Linked DNA regions of Methanococcus voltae. The protein of the gene in region 2 binds, or shares a complex with, the protein of the main gene of each other region. Links are inferred from orthologs where the notes say so. Each region holds a gene or a part of one and is shown on either strand. Other genes may lie near its edges.

The links.
Region 1: the proteins of wtpB (region 2) and wtpA are in contact, whole or in part, in a crystal structure (PDB 2ONK), measured with the Archaeoglobus fulgidus proteins. The link is inferred for Methanococcus voltae from one-to-one orthologs. Residues at the interface, in WP_010877607.1 of Archaeoglobus fulgidus: Asp44, Pro45, Ala46, Leu107, Gly111, Ser112, Ser113, Lys123, Val125, Asp126, Tyr208, Tyr209, Leu216, Glu219, Arg220, Tyr221, Leu222, Ser223, Glu224, Gly225; in WP_010877608.1 of Archaeoglobus fulgidus: Arg75, Glu79, Leu80, Arg144, Ser202, Glu203, Arg204, Lys209, Met213, Ile214, Arg215, Leu224, Glu226, Ser227, Gly228, Glu229.

The regions. Positions count from the first base shown.
Region 1 is NZ_JANUCR010000001.1:471,899-482,346, reverse strand. Bases 4,309-7,167 are described here. They hold wtpA (tungstate ABC transporter substrate-binding protein WtpA), read right to left. Parts: upstream 6,334-7,167; coding sequence 5,284-6,333; downstream 4,309-5,283. Other genes in these bases: pdxT (pyridoxal 5'-phosphate synthase glutaminase subunit PdxT), read right to left, coding at 6,575-7,153; J3E06_RS02260 (NAD(P)-binding protein), read left to right, coding at 4,309-5,078. Outside these bases: J3E06_RS02270 (hypothetical protein), read right to left, coding at 1-1,522; J3E06_RS02265 (hypothetical protein), read left to right, coding at 1,811-3,625; more of J3E06_RS02260, read left to right, coding at 3,846-4,308; J3E06_RS02215 (bis-aminopropyl spermidine synthase family protein), read left to right, coding at 8,270-9,478; J3E06_RS02210 (30S ribosomal protein S8e), read right to left, coding at 9,627-10,013; pyrB (aspartate carbamoyltransferase), read right to left, coding at 10,261-10,448. UniProt on the Methanocaldococcus jannaschii protein: Part of the ABC transporter complex WtpABC involved in molybdate/tungstate import. Binds tungstate and molybdate.
Region 2 is NZ_JANUCR010000001.1:341,684-352,001, forward strand. Bases 2,566-5,294 are described here. They hold wtpB (tungstate ABC transporter permease WtpB), read right to left. Parts: upstream 4,453-5,294; coding sequence 3,679-4,452; downstream 2,566-3,678. Other genes in these bases: J3E06_RS01585 (ATP-binding cassette domain-containing protein), read right to left, coding at 2,605-3,582; hypB (hydrogenase nickel incorporation protein HypB), read left to right, coding at 4,819-5,294. In the rest of the region: J3E06_RS01570 (prephenate dehydrogenase/arogenate dehydrogenase family protein), read left to right, coding at 1-857; J3E06_RS01575 (segregation/condensation protein A), read right to left, coding at 942-1,646; J3E06_RS01580 (site-2 protease family protein), read right to left, coding at 1,745-2,365; more of hypB, read left to right, coding at 5,295-5,490; J3E06_RS01610 (nucleotidyltransferase family protein), read left to right, coding at 6,135-7,190; J3E06_RS01615 (DUF356 domain-containing protein), read left to right, coding at 7,494-7,937; ileS (isoleucine--tRNA ligase), read left to right, coding at 8,104-10,318. UniProt on the Methanocaldococcus jannaschii protein: Part of the ABC transporter complex WtpABC involved in molybdate/tungstate import. Probably responsible for the translocation of the substrate across the membrane.

The DNA.
Region 1 (10,448 bases), 130 kb from region 2 along the record:
AAGTTTTTGTTTCATGAGCAGATAATCTAAATTTAATTTCTTTTTCACTATAATTAACAGCACCATCTACAAATTCATCAGAAAACTCTAAAGTACCGTTAATTGTTTTATTATATATATTTTTAAGAGTAATTTTTAAAGGATAAGTTTTACCTACTAATATATTTCCTGAATGGTCAGATATTCTTTGAACATCATCATCATTAGGATATTCTACATTTTTAATTGAAACTGGCGGAACTTCTATGTATTCGCCATCAATATCTTCTTCTGGATTATTTATTAAATAACCTGACGAAGTTTTTAATTCCGTAATTATGTTTAATGTAGTTTTATCAGGCATTACGTTTGCAACCACATACTGCGTAGTATCTTCAGATTCTTCAAATTTAGATGATTTATCATATATAATATATCCATCATTATCTTTTATTTGTACATTTAATGATAAATCTTCATCATAATTATTGGTATAATTTAATTTTAAAACTACAGGGTATCTTTCATTTTTAAGATATGCTCTTGGCATCATATTGGAATTTCCATATATGCCACTATTTAGATAATCCATAATTTCTTTGTCTTGTATTTGATATTTAGAATAATAATCTTTAATTAAATCATCATAACTATCATTTATAGTAGTTAATACTTCAAAATTATTCAATATGACGGGGAATGAAAATAATTTTTCAGTTTCTTCAAGGTCATAAGTGATATATTCATCTACTTTTTTCTTAACAGTTTCCTGTTCATTTGTAGTATAACTATGTAATCCCATCGTTTGAGTGTGAACTTGTATTTTAAATTGATTATCTTCACATTCTATTTTTGGAATTTTAAAACTCACTTCTTTTTCGGAGTTCAACGAAATATATAATGTTTTTTTATCATTAACTCCGTTATAATATACATTTTCGTCATTTTCGTCAGCTTCACTTGAATCATCGTCATAATCCGTAGATACTGCACTTATCCAAGTTATTACTTCATAATCCGACTGTGCATAGGGATTGCTTTCTAAAGTTGTAGTAAACCAATTTCCTGCACAATATTCTACATTTTTTTTATCTTCTTTGGAATAACTATCACTACAATTAATATATTTTACGTCAATGGGACTTCTAACATCTATGGTTATAGATTCAGAACCTACATTTTCGCCATTATCATTAATTAATTCGATATCCAAGTCATTTTCGCCTATTTCTGTAAATTTAGGTTGAACTTCCACAATTTTTTCAACGTGTTTATTAGGAGGTATTGGTATGTAGGGTGATTCCCAAGTATTTTCATCCCAAGTTGCAATCACTTTCACGTTTTGTTGGTATTCATCGTAATTTACCAAACTTAAATAAATTATAGGGGAACTTGTATCAATCATAGGACCTCCCTCCATAGGATTTTGTCCTTGATTCCATATTTTACTAATTTTTACCCCTTCTTCATCTTCGCAAAATCCGGAGGTAATTGAAATTAGCAATAAAAAAAGAGTTAAAACTGCTTTAAATTTTATCTTCATACTATCCCATTTTTTAATTTTTAAATATTGTAAATTTGTAATCCATTATTTAATATTTTTTTGTGTAAGTGTTTATGTATATAACCTTTAAAACTGAACGTAATATTTATAAATTGAAAAGCTATAAAAATTTAAAAAGCAATATAATATATTATATATAATCAAATTTGTAATTTTTCAAGCTGTTGATATTATTTAGGGATTATTGTTAAACTATACAAAAATTATTATTAAATTTATTGTTAATAACAGGTAATAATTATTATATTATTTAGATTGGGTGAACAAATGACATCGGAAATCAAACGTAATTTAAAAAATCTTTTTAAAATGCGTAGTGGATACAGCTGTAAACTTAGGAGTGTAAGTTTTGTGCTTATACTTTTTACAGTTTTTTTTGGTTTGATGGGTTCTGTAAGTTCTGAAGTAGCTTACAAATGGGTAAGTGAAGAACCTATTAAATTTATCGCACTTTCAAATATTCAATCAGAGTATGAATTGGAAAAATATTTAAATTCTGACGATTTGATTGTATTTTATTTGGATGAAAATTTTAGAGTAAATAATGAGGGAGAAGAATTTCTGAAAAAACTTGGGATTTATACAAGTATTGAGTATGCCAACTATGTTGGTGGGTCGATGGATAATCCTAATGCATTATTTAAATTAGATAACGAAGAATATTATGTTTTAAAAGTATTTGATAGGCAGAAGATATATTATGAAGATTATGTGGAAGTAGCACCTAAAAAAATATTTTTGCCAAAAGAACCAGATTTTGAAAGTAAGAAATTTATGGATTTCTTAGGAACTTATGTATCTTCATATGGTTTGAAATTTGCATATTTAAACAAAGTTCCAAACGGATACAATGAAAGTTTAATTTGGGGTGTTGCTGTACAAAATGTTATGCCAGATAACACCGGTGATGGGGTTATTCAGATTTCCGGATACAATATGATTGTAGATGTGATTGATTCCGATTTAATATTAAAAAAATTGAAAATAATTGATGAATATTCTAATGAGATTAAGTCAAATTATACTTATATATCTACAGGTGCTGAAAACTTAAATGTCTTAGATATCAATACAAAAGAACCTATTTCTAAATATCACGAGTTTTATATAATTGAAGAATTTTTAAGACAAGAAACCCGAAACGATAATATATATTCTCGTTATGGGGGTGGAAATGGGTATGATAATAACTATCTTAAAAAGCATGATTTATTGGCTTTTAGTTTTTATCCTATGATATATTTAGATAAAAGCCCTGATTCAATTAGAAATGACCCAATGGGCGGTTATTACCCTACAAATTATGATTACCAATATTTATCAAATGGGGATTATTGGATGAATTCAAGAGCTTCTGAAACTGGTTATTTCAGATATTATGATGACGAAATTCTTGAAGATGTTAGTTATTCCGATATATCAAGACAAACCTGGACATTAGGCGATGAACAAGTTTCTTTAAGGCAAGAAAATGAATTAAATAACATATATGACGTATTTAACTACTGGTACTGTAAGAATTATGGTTATTTAACTACGAATGGAGTAAATGCTATCATATTACCTTCCTCGGATGAAAATTTAACAGATATGTTATTTGATAACAAATATAATGACGATATATTTTGGAGGTCTACGGTTGTTAACTCCGATAATGGTATCACATATATCGTAGTCCCTGGTGAGAATAATTACTATATTAAAAATAATGTGTCAATATTACAAGTTCCAAATTTCTTGGAAACTAAAAATTTAATTTCATATGTTCAAAGTTATTATAAAGAACCAGAAGATGAAGAATTTGGAGTTTATGTAAGTGATTCAGTTTATTTCGATAAAAATGTATTGAAAAATTTGACAAAATCTAATAGAGTATGGATTTGTTCTTTTGAAGAATATTCCTATTGGACTAAGAATTATTATACGACAAATATGGGATTAACGGATGGATATATTGTATTAACTACAAATTCAAACAGAAAACCTCAGATTACATGTTATGACAATGAAACTAAATCTGTATCTGCTCCAAAATTAGAAAATGGTAAATATTATTTAAAGTTTGCAAATGAGAATATGTAATATATAAATAAAAATACAAATACTGCATAAATTTCTTTTATTTCTTTTATTTCGGTTATTTCTTTTTTTTAGATTTTATATTATTCCCCTATTTTTCAATTTTATTTTTAAAATGTATAAGTTATTTATAAATTATAGATATACAATAAATAATAACAAAAAGTGTTTAATTTAGTTAATCAAATTTTTAAAATTAAATTTTAAATTTATGGGTGTAATTATGAAAATAGGAATTATCGGTGCTGGATTGGGTGGATTATTTAGTGCAGCAATATTATCAAAAAATCATCAAATAACTATTTATGAAAAACTCCCCTACATTGGCGGAAGGTTTACAAATTTAAATTATAAAGGTTATCAATTAACAACTGGTGCTTTACATATGGTACCACACGGTGCAAATGGTTTTTTTGGACAGTTGGTCGAACAATCAAACTGTGGTGCAAAGATAATTAATTCAAATCCTGACGGACTTTTTAGGATTAATAATACTAACTATGGATTTGAAGAGTTGAAAAAGCTTGTAAGTTTTAAAGATAAATTAAAAGCTTTAAAAATGTTGACTGACTTAAAACTTGGGACTATTGATAAAAATATGTCATTTGGAACTTTCTTGGAAGGCATACCCATAGCTGAAAAAGTGGGAAATTCATTCACAGGATGGGCTTTAAGTTTATCTTCTTATGATACCCCCATAGATGAAGTAATTGCCATTAGTAAACATTATCATAAATTTGGTGGGCCGGGTATACCAATGGGTGGCTGTAAAGGTATAATTGATGCTTTAGAAACTGTAATCTTAAAAAACGGCGGAAAAATCTATACAAATTACAATGTTGATAAAATATATGTTCCAGAAAATCCTGGAGAAAAATGTTCAATAAATGATGATAACGAATTTGATATACTTATAAGTAATGCATCCCCATTAATTACTCAAAAAATTAGTAATTTAAAATTTATTGACAATGAAAATATGCCAATACCTTCAAAAGGTATTAAAATCAGTATAGGGTCTAAAAATAAGCTAATAAATCACAATAGTGTAGTATTTACTACAGAATCAGAGCGTTTAAATGGTTTTAATCAACCTTCTAACGTAGATAAGTCTTTAGCTAAAGAAGGGCATAATTTGATAATGGCACACGCTACTCAGATAAAAAACAACGTAAATGATGAAATAGATTTGGTTTTAGAAGATATTGATGATATCTTTGCAAATGAGTTTGTAGGTCATAAAAAAGAAGGTTATAAAATACTTGCAATACAAACCTACCGTGATGAATGTCCTGTTAATCACGCATCAAACGGGACCGATGTAAAACCTGTAATTAACGATAGATTTTACTTAGTTGGCGACGGGGTAAAAGGAAAAGGTGGTATTGAAGTTGAAGGTGTCGCTTTGAGTGTACTTGAAGTTTTAGCCCATCTTAATAAGTTAGGGATTAATTAAAAATAATATGCGGTATTTTTTATATCTCTTTTTTTATTATTTATTTTTAAATAATTTTATTATTTTATATTTCATATTCATTTTATTTTTTATTTTTTTTAGATTAAATAATATGATAACAATGTGAAAATAAACTTATAATTTAAACTTATACTTGTTAATTTAAAAAATAAAAAAATAGAAAAAAGAAATTAATTATTTTTAATTATGCAGTCATTTCTACTAAACCGTCGTAGTCTGCTGGAACATTTCCATTTCCAATAGCTGGTTTAATAACTGGTTGTCCTGCATTTTCGAATATTTGTGGGTTTTCAAGGATAAACTTAACAAATGCTACACCTGCAGCTTTATTTTCTGCATTTGTAGGTACTGTAACACCATATACGATTGGTGCAGCAGCAATTGTTTTATTTTGGCTTTCGATTAATAAGCTTGCTCTACCGTAATTTTCAGCTTTGTCGTAAGCACCTAAGTTTATATCTGCAGGTAATTCAATGTATTCTAAATTGTGCTGATTTGCAACACTCTTATAAATGAATAAGTAGTCGTAAGCACCTGATTCAAGAGGGCCCAATAAATCTACTTCTTTACTTCTCATGAAGATTTTGTCTGTGTTAACAGTTATTTCAGCAGGGCTTTCAATTAAGAAGCTACCGTCTGCATTTTCTACAACTTCGAAGTTTGAATTTTTCATAATTAAGTTTTCATATATTGTACTGTCATTATATGTTTTTTCAGCTAATTTGATAACCATTTGGCTTCTGTATCCGCATGGGTCATCGTTAGCACTTGAGAATCCGTATTTAACGTCATCTTTTTGGAATATTTCATACCAGTTATCTGTAGTTATTTCATCAGTGTATTTACTTTTATTAGTGTATGCGATAACTATTTCATTTTTAGCTACCATTAAATACCAATCTGCGTAATCTGGGTACATCATTTTAGGAATTAATGAATAGTCTGCTGAACCCAATACATCAGCTTTTTTATGTAATTCTACAATGTTTCTAACGCAAGCAACACTACCTGCTGATTCTCTTTGAACATCTGTATTTGGATATTTTTCTTCAAAAGCTTTTTCATATTCTTCAAAAGGAACTGCTAAACTTCCTGCGTGGAATATTTTAACAATACCTTCTATTTTTTGTGAATCTGTATCTTCAGCAGGAGTTTGCTGGTCTGTACAGCCACTAAAAGCTAATACGAGAAAAATCCCCAAAATTGAAAATAGAGTTAGGGATTTTTTATTCAAATTATCACCATATATAATATTTAATAATTTTTAGTTTGATATATAAAATATGCAATAACTAATACATGATTTAGTTAATATATAAATATTACGATATTATTTTAAGGTAATATATATTAATAAATATTGTTATATCCTGGTGAAAACGTAATAATTCTAAAAAATTTTAAAATAGTTTAATAATTTTTAATATATTATAATATTATATACCATAATAGTTTAAAATAAAATAATTTATATATTATTTTAAAAATCTGTCAAAGAAATATTTGTAAACAATAATTCCATCTTCGGATAATTCAGGGTGGAAAGAAATTGCCATACAGTTATTTTGAATAATTCCTACAATTCTGTCCTCATTTTTAGAAATTATTTCTATTTTATCGTTCATTAGTTTTTTTACGAGTGGGGCTCTTATAAATACTGCATGAACAATATTCCCATTTAATTCGATTTCTTTTTCAAAGCTTTCTACTTGTCCCCCATAAGCATTTCTATCAATCGAAACATCCATTAATTCTAAAAGGGGCTGTTCGACACCAGTTTCTTTTGATAATAAAACCATTCCTGCACAAGTTCCCAATATAGGAATGTTTTTATTAATATTAAGTTCCCTTATTTTATTGATGAACCCATATTTATCCATTATTTTTCCCATTGTGGTGCTTTCACCACCTGGAATTATTAAAGCATCAATATCTTCGAGTTCAGAAAGTGTTCTTACCCTTTTAGCTTCATAACCTAATTTTAAAATTGAATCGATATGTTCTTCTACATCGCCTTGTATTCCTAAAATTCCTATTTTTTTGGTTTTAGTCATAATTTAACCTTTAATTGTTATTTAATTTTTAATTCGTATATTTTACAATTTTATTTTTATAATTATTCATAATTAATAGTACTATAAAAAAATATGCTAAATTTTGCAGTAATATATAAATACATAAAGCTATAAATCAATACATTAAATTATACAAATATATGCTCTAAAAATAAAAAATAAAAACTATGTACTTAGCACATAATAAGATTTAGATTTTAAAAAAATGGGGCCGAGACCGAGAATTGAACCCGGGTCGAGGGATCCACAGTCCCTCAGGATAGCCACTACCCTACCTCGGCCACATAACATATCCAATAATGCAGGGGCAGGGATTTGAACCCTGGAACCACTACTGGACAGGATTCTAAGTCCTGCGTCTTTGGCCAGGCTTGACAACCCCTGCACACGATATAAAAATAAAGTGCTCCAGCCGGGATTTGAACCCGAGTCGCGGGCTCGAAAGGCCCGCATGATTGGCCGGACTACACCACTGGAGCAATATTATAAACAAGTGGGCCCGATGGGATTTGAACCCATGACCACTCGGTTATGAGCCGAGCACTCTAACCAGCCTGAGCTACGGGCCCATAATGTAATGTCCGTTACTAATGCACTTAAAATGAGTTAATAATTTTTAGAAAAATGGCGCCTCCTGCAGGGCTCGAACCTGCGACCTACGGATTAACAGTCCGTCGCTACTACCTACTGAGCTAAGGAGGCTCTTTATTATGTTTTGCTTCACATCTTGTCAGCACAATAACAATACACGTTATAATATATAAAGGTTTCTATCACTCCCTTAACGAAACATTTATATATTATAAGACCTATCCTTATTACGTAACTTATGAAATATAATATTGCCAAGGTAGTTCAGCCTGGGAGAACGCTGGACTGAAGATCCAGTTGTCGGGTGTTCGAATCACCCCCTTGGCATGTTTTTTATTTTGGACAAATTAATTTGTAAATTTAAATATATGGTTTATCTTTTTCTTTTTTTAATATTTCAATAAAATATAATTTTAAATACTTAATACTTTAAAACATAATATTGATTATAATTTATTTTATATTTATATATTGCATAATTTTATGATTATTCGGAGTGAAATTTTGAATGTAATAGGAAAAATGGGTAAAAGGAATACTCAAAAAGCTAAAAAAAATATGAAAGAAAATGTTGATGATTCAGCATCTAATAAGGAATTTAAAATATTGATAAGAAGAATTGTTCAAAAAACAAAAATAGCAGAGGGTGAATTGGCGATTTACGATATATTAAGATGTATATACCGTAATCAACCAATTTCTACTAAAAAAATTGGTCAATATACTAAATTACCACTTCCTATCGTTTCAAAAGTTAGGACTATGTTAGAAGGAGATAAAGTTTTAAAAAGAGATGACCGTGGGGCAATATATACAAAAGAAGGTTTAACTTTTGTGGAAAAAAACTTGGGTTTGTCTTTAAAAAACGATTTAAAATGCCCGCTTTGTAAGGGTAAGACAATAGTCTTTGATGAAAAATTTGAGAAGATATATAAAAGACACAAAGAAATAGCTAAGCAAAGACCTGCTGTAAATACGTTAATTGACCAATCATTCGCAACACCCGAAACAGCTACATATAGGGCAACAATTATGGCAGATAGGGGCGATTTGGAAGGTAAAAGAGTTTTATTTGTTGGTGACGATGATTTAACATCAATTCCTGTAGCTATGAGTGGTTTATGCAAAGAAGTAGTAGTCGCAGATATCGATGAGAGACTTTTGGATATGATAAAATATTTTTCAAAGCAAAATAAACTTCATATTAAAACAGTAAAACAGGATTTTAGAAATAGTTTACCTAAAAATTTGACTGATAAATTTGATGTAGTGTTTACAGACCCTCCTTATACGTTAGAAGGCGTAAAATTATTTATGAATAGGGGTATTGAAGCATTAGGTTCCGAAGGGGTTCTATATTTGGCAGTATCTCATAAACCTATTGATGAACATATTCAACTACAAAAAAATATACTCTCTATGAATTTTTTAATTGCCGAAATGTTGCCTGGTTTCAATTTTTACGAAGGTACTGAAATTATTGGCAATACAACATTTTTAGCAAGGCTCGTAGGCAAAAATCTTGTAAAATTGGAAGAAAAAAGTGATAAAATATACACTGGACAAGTAAAACCTGTGTTAAGATATTATAAATGTCAAAAATGTGGGAAAATCTATGAAGTAGGGGGTAAAATTAAAAGAATAGAAGATTTGTCTTGTGATTGTAAAGGAAATAAATTTTATATGATTAAAAGAAGTAAATTAAGAGATTAACCCCATATATTATGATATATTATATTAATTATACCATTTTAATTATACCCTTTTAATTATAAATTTTTAAAAATATGCTAAATATAATTGAAATACTAAATTGAATATTAAAAAGAAAAAAAGTTTTTGAATAATTTAATAGTTTTAATTATTCTTTAATTAAAATAGCGTTTACAATACCATCTTGACCAGGTCTTGATGTAACTTTTGCTTTACCCATTTCGGTTTCAACGATAGCTCCTTTTGTAACAACATTTCTTCTGATGTAGTGTTTGTTTGCTACGTTGTCAATTACGTTTGTAATTGTAACTTTTTTACAGGTTTTTGTTTCTTGGTTGAAAACGTTAGCGTAGTTTGTTCTTTCTAATTTAACTTTTTTGCTTCCGCCTCTTCCTCTTAATATTTTAATTTTAACTGAATCGGTTAAGTGGGTTTCTACAGGTGAATTACCCATTTCTCTTTTATGTTTTTTAACGATTCTTCTTAATTTTGCACCAGTAGATTTTCTACCGCTTCTTCCTTGCCATACTGCCATAATTACACCTTATTTTATATTATTTTTAATTCATTTTTATATTATTTTTGATTTTTTTAAATTTTAATTATTTTGTTCGTTTTTAAGTTATTTATTACTTTAATTATCCCTGTAATAAATCAACCATTTAACATTTTAAATAATTACAATACTTCCGATAATAATGAGAGAGCATGCGAGTATCTATACAATGTTAATACATTATGGTATAAAAAATTATCTATGATAATATATGTTATTGATTAATTTATTGATTATTTGATTCATATAACAATTTTAATATCGCCATTCTGACAGGTATTCCATAAAATGATTGTTTAAAGTATACAGACTGTTCTAATAAATCCATATCTTGTTCTATTTCATCAACACGAGGTAATGGGTGCATTACAATAACTTTTTTATTTTCAACTTGTGATTTGGTTAATTTATATA
Region 2 (10,318 bases):
CAGTTCCAATTAGTCATACCCTATCAGTTATAGAAGAAGTAGCTCCCCATATGGCAAAAGGAAGTATATTAATGGATATGACCTCGGTTAAAGAAAAACCTGCTTTAAAAATGGTGGAATTTACAAAAGAAGGGGTTTCGGTTATTCCTACCCATCCAATGTTTGGACCTTCAGTACCTTCAATTGCTGAACAAGTTGTGATACTCACACCTGTTGAAAAGTGCGATAATAAACACTTTGAGAAGGTTAAAAAGTTCTTAGAAAATGCGGAAGCAAAGGTAATTGTCATAGAACCCCAAAAGCATGATGAAATTATAAGCGTAATTCAAGGTTTAACTCATTTTATACATATTTCCTTAGGTTCCACTCTTCGAGAACTCGGTATAAGTATAAAAGACTCCCGAAACTTCGCATCTCCAATTTACGAAATGATGATAAATATGGTTGGTAGAATCGTAGGTCAAAATGCAAATTTGTATGCAGACATTCAAATGAATAATGATAGAACTACAAATGTTCACGACACTTTTATACAAGAATGTATCAAATTACGAGATACTGTTAAAAATAGGGATAAAAAAGCTTTTATTGAAGATATGGAGTTAACTTCAAAGTATTTTGGAGAAGAAACTAAAAAAGGTCTTTACTATTCAAACAAAGCGGTTAATGCAATAGTCAATGAAAATATGGCTTTAAAACACGCCATTGGTAAAGAAATTAGTCTAAAACATATATATACTGGTGAAATATATAATGGAGTCTTAAAAAATATTATTGAAGATAAATTAATCATCAAAGACTTAAAAAATGATAAAAAAGAATACGAATTAAACATTTACGAGTTTAATATACTATAAATTAATATATCAAGTTTATTATTTTATATATTTATTTTATATATTTATTTATTTATTTATTAGTTTTAATATTTTATTATATTATTATTCTTTTGATTTTAGTTGAATACGTAATTCTTTAAATAATTCCTCTTGCAATAAATCTATTTTTCCATCATTTGCTAAATATAACGAAGGTAAAAAGTTTTTTATAACTTTTTCTCTCGTATCAAATTTTTCTTGGAATATAAATGTTCCTTGTTCCGAATTTTCCAATTCTAAGATTATATAATCCATTATATCGGAAATATCATCTTCTTCAACCATTTCTTCAATTAAATTATTTAAATTAGTTGCAATAGTTCCAGGAGATTGAGTTCTTTTTTTTCTCGGTTTTTTAGATTTTATTTTATTAAGTTCGGATTGTAATGTGGTAATAAGTCCATCTAATGTCACAGTTGTTTGTTTTGGTTTTTCAGTTGCTTTTGGTTCATCTGCCATTGTAGGAACAGAAATTATTTCTTCACCATATTCTTCGTCTCGCCCATCATCTTCAATTGACTCTTCCACTTCTTCTTCATCTTCGTCAAAAGCATTCTCGCATTCCCCATATAAAATTTCAGACTTCATTCTTAATAATATACTTGCTACTAAAACCACGTCTGCAGAAAGTCTTATATCGAATTTTCTTAATTCTTTAATGGTTTCTAAATACTCGTTAGCAATGTCTGAAATATTTATATTCCAAGGGTCCACTTGCTTTTTAGAAATGTTTTCCTTAATAATTCGTACCCATAATTCAAATTCCATCAAATCCCCTGATTACCATATTGTTTGTTTAATAAAGTATGCCAAATAGATATTTGAAATAGGTATTTCAAATAGATTATATTATAAAAATATGTTATTTATAAAAATATGTTAATAATTAAAGTCCGTATGGCACTATTAAATAACCAGAAAACTGTAAATACGGCAAATACACCTAACCAAATACCTTTATTCCAGCTTAAAACTTTTGAACCATCAAATGGGGGAATAGGAAGCATATTAAACCAAGCAAGTGTTATATTCACCAAAAAACCCGCACTTCCCAAGGTCCATAAATAAATATTGTTCATACTTACACTTAAAACCATTGGGATTAAAAATATAAACGCTAATCCAAAGTTTATTAAAGGTCCAACTATTGAAATTTTACCGTTTTCTTCATAAGTAAGATAATCTTTACTTATATAAACTGCACCGGGTGCTATAAACGTTATTCCAAGTATTACCCTCAATATCATAGCTATAGCTAAACCTTCATACCAAGCTCGATATTCACTCCACGCACCGTAATGCTTAGCTACAGTCCTATGACCCAATTCGTGGAAAATAAATCCCGTACCTACGGCAATTAAAGCGATTATCAAACTAATTACTCCGCTTTGGTCAAAACTTAAAGGCCAGGCAAATATTATTGCTATTGCAAATGTTGAAATTAATATTTCCTTAATTTCTTCCTTACTAAAATCAAAATAATTCATTATTTCACCGTGTAAATTTATGCTACTGTGTTCCCAATATGTTAAAAATATAATATAAATAAATTTTATAATATGCAATATATCATCAATTACTATATATTAATACTCATTGATATGTATCAATATATTAAAATAATCTATTTTTTAAAGCAATTTATAAGATTACAAAATACTTGTATAAATATTGTAAAATTAAAATATAATTCTAAAAAAGTAAAGTTTATAGGTGGAATAATAAATTAAATATTAATCATATTTTCAAAATTAACAGATACATTATCCCCAGATTTAATTTCAAAATCCTCATCACAAATACATTTTAAATTATCGTTATTATATGAAATACTTACTGATTTATAGTATCCAAAATCAATATATCCATTAACAATTCCATATTTGGTGCTTATTGGATTGTCAAGATTATTATTATTATTATTATTATTAATATTATTAGTAATCATATCTGCCTTTTCAATTTTAACATTTTCTGGAGCTACTGCCAATTTTGAATTATTTTCAGAGATTATATTGTATCCTAAAAATTTAGCTACTCTTTCATTTTTTGGATTTTTAAATATATCTTTTGTCCCAAAATCATTTAATTCTCCGTCAATTACTATGGCAATATTCTCCCCCAAAGTCCTTGCTTCAACGAAATCGTGCGTAATATGAATAATTGGTGTTATTTCACTTATTTTCTTTAATTCATCCATTACTGTATCTTTAATGTGTATATCCAATGCAGAAGTTGGTTCGTCAAGTAATAATAATTTAGGGTCTAATACCAAAGCTCTTGCTAATGCGACCCTCTGTTGCTCCCCACCACTGAGTGTTTTAGGGGTCCTTTCCAATATGTGAGATATATTTAAAAATTCAGCCATATCGTTTATTTTTTTGTCTGCGGTGATTTTATCAATTTTTCGAATTGTCATACCATATTTTATATTTTTATATACGTTCATATTTGGAAATAAAGCATAATTCTGCGGTACATATCCAAAATTTCTATATTCTGGTTTCAATTCCGTGATATCTTCACCATCATAGTATATATTACCGCCATCTACGTCTAATATGCCTGCAATACATTGTATTATAACTGATTTACCTGCACCACTTGGTCCCAAAATTACACAATATTTATCGTTTAATTCAAATGAAACATTCCTTAATTGAAATTCTTTCCACGCTTTAGACACATTTTCTAATTTTAACATTATTACACCAAATTTTACCTTAAATATAAATTATATACTTTGAAATAACATAGTAATTTTATTTTTTACGCTATTTTACCATTAATTTTTAGATTATTAATGTTTAGATTTTTTATGTCTTACAAGTCTAAATATTGTAAATAAAAGGATACTTACAACAATCATTACAACTGAGATTGGTTTTGAAGAAGAAAGCCCAAATTGATTAAATCTATCCATAATAAGCACAGGTGTCGTTTTAGGGAAATAAGCAACTATTAAAATCGCCCCGACTTCACTTAAACCTCTTGCATATGTCAAAATACTTCCAGAAACTAAGTTATTCTTTATGATTGGAAGGGATATACTAAAAAATGTTTTAAATCTTGAAGCTCCCAAGGTTCTTGAAACGTGTTCCAATTCCTCGTCAACCATTTCAAAACCATCTCTTGCACTATTTATCATAAATGGAATGCCCACATATAACATTACTGCGACAATGCCCCAAAAGTTATCTACGATTTTTAAACCTGCGTCCGTTAAAAATTCACCTATTGTACTCCCATAGAAAAACGAAAGTATCATAATACCTACAACAGAGTGCGGTATCGCCATAGGAATATCGATTATACTCTCAATTAAGCCTTTTCCTTTAAAATCGTTTCTTGCAAAGATGTATGCCAAAGGCACACCAAATATTAAAGCAAATAGTGTACTCATACCTGCGGCTTTTAAACTTACTTCAAGGGATTTAATAACCTCTTTATCTACTATAGCAGCAGAAACATCTCCAGGATTTAATAACATCGTTATCAAAGGTAAAGATACGAACAATAATATAAATATCGATGCAGATAAGAATACGGCATAAAAACTTTTATCTATCTTCATAGTATCACAAACAATGGAAGTTCTATTATTCAAATTTAAATTATCGGAAAATATGTACTTAAACCACAAACTTTATTCAGTTTTTAATTATACTTTTTAAACTATATGAAAGTTATCATTAATCATTAATTTTAAAAGCAGTTTAATAGGATATAATTAATAATATTATTAAATACATCGATTATTTATAAAATAAAAACTAAGATAATTAAATACCCTAAATAATTATTAAATAATCTAATAACTAATTTAAAAATAATCTACCATATTAATAAATAAATGAATAACTAAAAAAATGAATAATATAAATAACTAAAAGAAGATATAACAGATATTTTAATTACTAAATTTAAATTTGGTGATATTTTGCACTTTGTTGATGTTTTGACAGTTGGAAAGGATTTATTAAAAGCGAATAAAAAAAATGCAGATAAAAACAGAAAATTATTAAAAGAGAATAATGTTGTGGCTTTTGATTTTATGGGTGCAATTGGTAGTGGAAAAACCCTATTAATCGAAAAATTAATCGAAAATTTAAAAGGGGAATATAATGTCGCTTGTATTGCAGGAGACGTTATTGCAAAATTTGATGCAGGTAGGATGGAAAAACACGGTGCTAAGGTGATTCCATTAAATACTGGTAAAGAATGCCATTTGGATGCTCATCAAATTGGTCATAGTTTAGGGGATTTAGATTTAAAAAACATAGATATCGTATTTATTGAAAACGTAGGCAATTTGATATGCCCTACAGATTTTGATTTGGGAACTCATAAACGGATAGTTGTAGTAAGTACTACAGAAGGCGATGACACTGTTGAAAAACACCCTGAAATATTTAAAACAGCGAATTTAACAGTTGTTAATAAAATTGACCTTGCAGAAGCAGTTGAAGCAGACCCTAAAAAGATGGAAGCAGATGCTAAGTTAATAAACCCTGAAATGGATGTTTTATTAACCGCCATCAAAAAAGATGTTGGATTTGAAGATGTTGCTAAGTATATAAGAAAAAATATTGAAGAACAAAGAAATAACTAATAATTACATATAATAAAAAAAATTATTTCTATTTTTTAAGTTTTAAGTTATAAATTTTAACGTATATTAAAATTGTATACATATATAGTCATATATCTAAATTAATAAATATAATATTCTAAAATAAAAATGGTGGACCTAGCCGGATTCGAACCGGCGACCCTCGCCTTGTAAGGGCGATGTCATAGCCAACTAGACCATAGGTCCATTTTCTTGTTTATATTGTATTTTAAGTATTATAATCATTAAATGCAACTGAATCTTAAAATGGTGGACCTAGCCGGATTCGAACCGGCGACCCTCGCCTTGTAAGGGCGATGTCATAGCCAACTAGACCATAGGTCCCATCTAATTCATCAATTTAATTGCAAAATAACAAAGGCAATTATAATATATAAATGTTTCGGTTTTGCTTATATAAGTAGCTATTCAATATATAAACAAGATACTTAGATATATTATAATTAAAATATTGATAAATATTTGATATATCTAAAAGTTTGGAGTTGGATATTATGGATATAGAGTTTAATTTAAAAAATTTTGAAAATTATATGATAGATATTAATAATATCCGAAAAGAAGCTGATTATTGCACGAAAGGGGAAGTTAAAGGGAAAGAAAAAAAAATAACTGCAAATTTTATGAATTTTAATTCAGACTCTAAACTACAGGAAATAATAGAAGAACTTAAAGATTTAAAAAATAAAAAAAGTGAAACTTTAAATGGGGGTAATGGATACAAAAAAGACTCTGTTGTCGTTGATTTTACAGAATATAATCCATTACATAATGGACATAAATATTGTATGGATTTTGCAAAGAAATTTGGGATTTTTATATGTGTTGTGCCCGGACCACTTGAAAGAAGCGGTAGAGGAGTTCCTTATTTATTAAATCGTGAAATACGTGCCAAAATGGCAATTAAAGCAGGTGCTGATTTAGTTGTAGAAGGTCCTCCTATGGGTATTATGGGCTCTGGTCAGTATGTGCAATGTTTAATTAAAATGTTCTGTAAACTTGGCGGTGAAATAATACCTCGGGGCTATATTGACGAACAAACGATGAATAAAGTAATATCTTGTATTATCGATGGACACCATATAAAAATAAAACCATATAAGATATCCTGCATAGAAACGGGTGAAGTTTTGGGCGAAAAATTAGAAATAGATAATTATGTAATAGCCTCGATGTCATACACAATTTACAAACTTAGAAAATTGCTTAATAACTACGAACCTAAATTTAAATTTATAGAACGAATTGAAGGAATTAGTGGTACTAAAATACGTGAAGGGATTTATGGCAAAAAATATGGGGGAAATTTCGATATTTTAAGAAAAATGGTTCCGGATACCACTATTTCTATTCTTGAGAATTTATTTAAAAATTATGATATGGACGAAATAATTTTAAAAAGATACGAAGATAGGATTTTAGACATCGTTAATGATGATAAATACGATATTCGACAAATTATTCCTGAAAAAATGGCTAATGCAGTATATTCTCGTTCTAATTATTACGAAAGTGTCGAAGAAATTAAAAAAGCTCTACCCTACGGATTTACGAAAAATAGTAATGAAAGAATACTTACTAAGTTAGAAGCAGGGATTAAAACAGAAGATATTTCCAGATACATAGATAATTATCCACAAAATATAAAAATTCTTGAAAATTCCTTGGATTATATTTAATAGAATATCCTATAAAATTATCGATTTTGACGATTAATTTTAAGTATTGTTAATTGATAAATACATTCTTATTATATTAATAGCAAGTATTTTATATATAAAATTCCAAAGATAAATAAACTAATATATATTTAAATACTGATGAATAAATTTGAATAAATTTGAATATTCGATATAAAATAATTTAAAAGTAAAAATAAGATAATTGATTTTAAGATTTTTTGTTTTATTTTTATACATAGGTTAAGATGAAATAATGAATAAAGTTATTTTCTCTTAGTCAAACTAAACACGGTGAAAAGAATGGTATTGTTACTTATAAGGGGAGACAGCTACGAAAAAATAAAAAATGCCTTAGCAGATGTACATAGACATGCTAAATTAACAATTGTTGGAAAACCAAGAATTATGGTACCGGAAGCAGCTGATGAAATTTTAGAGTACATTGTCGGAAATATTAAAAAACCTTGTAAAAAAGCTTGTCTTGTCAAAATTGAAGAGAATGCCCCACGTTCAATTGACAGAATTAGAAAAATACACCCTCCAGCACATATTGTAATACTTAGTGAAAGGCACGAACCTTATTCTTTCTTAATAGATGATTTTCCTAAAATGCCTATGTTAAAAGGATATTACAAAAGCAAAGCCATACTTGATAATGAAAATGAAGAAAGTAATGAAAAATCTGAAAAAAATACTAAGTCTAAACAAAAAAATACTAAAAATACTAAAAATACTAAAAAATAATAAAGATTACTAAATATTACTAAATATTACTAAAGATTAATAAAAATAAATTAAATGTTATTTTTTTAATTTTATAAATCGTATATATCATATAAATCATATAATTAATACAAATTAGATACTTCTTATAAATTATTATAATTAAAAATTATTTTAGGTGATTTTAATGAAATCAGTAGGCGGACTGGATTTTGTTGAAATGGATAAATCCGTTAAAGAATTTTGGGAAAAAAATAATACATATCAAAAAGTTAAAAAGTTAAATGCAACTGCTAATAATCCAGATTATTATTTTGTTGACGGACCTCCTTATTGTTCAGGTGCTATACATTTGGGTACGGCTTGGAATAAAACTATAAAAGATACTGTTTTAAGATTTAAAAGAATGGAAGGTTTTAACGTTTCAGATATGGCAGGCTGGGATATGCACGGTTTACCTATCGAGGTTAAAGTTGAAAACGAGTTTAAACTTTCGTCAAAGAAAGATATTGAAACAAAAATCGGAACACAAGTATTTATCGATAAATGTAAAGAATTTGCACTCACCCATAAAGCAAATATGGAAAAACAGTTTAAAAACTTAGGTGTTTGGTTAGATTGGGAAAACGCATATATGCCAATTAAAAAAGAATATATGGAAATGGGTTGGTGGACACTTAAAAAAGCTCACGAAAAAGACCTTTTGGAAAAAGACCTTAGAGTTGGATACTGGTGCCCAAGATGTGAGACTTCACTTGCAGAACACGAAGTAAGAGGAGAATATAAAGACGTTGTTGACCCATCAGCTTATGTAAAATTCCAATTACAAGATAATGAAAACGAATATATCATTATTTGGACCACTACCCCGTGGACATTACCTTCAAATTTACTCGTAGCTGTTGGAAACGAGTTCGATTATGCAAAAGTAGAAGTTTTAAGAACTGAAAATGATTCTAATGAAACGAATAAACAAATTTGGATTATTGCTGAAGCCTTAGTTGAAAGTGTAATGAAAAAAGCTAATAATACGGCAGAATACCAAGGCAAAACACTTGAATATAATGTAATCGAAACATTCAAAGGTAGCGAATTAGTTGGTAAAAAGTACATACATCCATTTATGGAAGAAAACGAAAGACAAAAAGAATTCGCTGAACTTGAAAACGCACATATGATTGTAGAAGGCGACCACGTAACAATTGAAGGTGGTACTGGCTTAGTACATACAGCTCCTGGATTTGGTGAGGACGACTTTGTAGTTGGTAAAAAATATGGATTACCTGCTTATGCCCCATTAGATGATAACGGAAAATATACGGAATCTATATGGGAAGGTTTGTTCATTAAAGATATGGATGAAAAAATAGTTGATGTGTTATCCGAAAAAGATTTATTAGTAAATTATGGTAAATCAAAACACTCATATCCACACTGCTGGAGATGTAAAACACCATTATTATTTAGGTCAACTGAACAATGGTTCTTATCAATTTCTAAAATTAAAGATAGCATTATGGAACACGGCAAAACTGTTGGCTGGACACCTAATTGGGTTGAAACTCGATATGTAAACGGTGTTAACTTTGTTGGAGATTGGAACATTTCCAGACAAAGATACTGGGGTATTCCATTGCCTATTTGGGTATGTGAAGAATGTGGAAAATACGAAGTAATCGGAAGCATTTCCGAACTTGAAGAAAAATCAATCGAACCTGTTAAACTTGATGACATTCATAAACCATCAGTAGACCCTGTTAAAATTAAATGTTCCTGTGGTGGAGTGATGAGTAGAGTACCTGACGTATTAGATGTTTGGTATGATAGTGGTCTTGCACCATATGCGAGTATTGGCTCAAAAGAACTTAAAAAAGCTGATTTCATTACTGAAGGACACGACCAGGTCACAAAATGGTTTTACTCACAACACGCACTTAGTGAACTTGTATTCGGAGATATCCCATACAAAAAATGTTTAATGCACGGTTTCACCTTAGATGAAAAAGGGGAAAAGATGAGTAAAAGTCTCGGTAATATCGTTAATCCTGACGATGTTATTGCAAAATACGGAGCAGATATCCTCAGATTCTACCTTTTAAGTGCAAATAAGGCCTGGGAAGATTTAAGATTTGCATATTCAGAACTTGAAGAAGTTAGAAGTATGTTAAATACACTTTGGAATTCGTATTCATTCTCTGTAAACTATATGACACTTGACGATTTCGTTCCAAATATGGATTATCTTGAAAACTGTAGGGTAGAAGATAAATGGATATTGAGCAAGGTAAATTCACTTGTTAAAACATCTATGGAAGCACTTGAACAACCATTCTTACACACTTACACGTGGTCAATTAGAGATTTCGTATTAAATGATTTAAGTAGATGGTACATTAAATTGA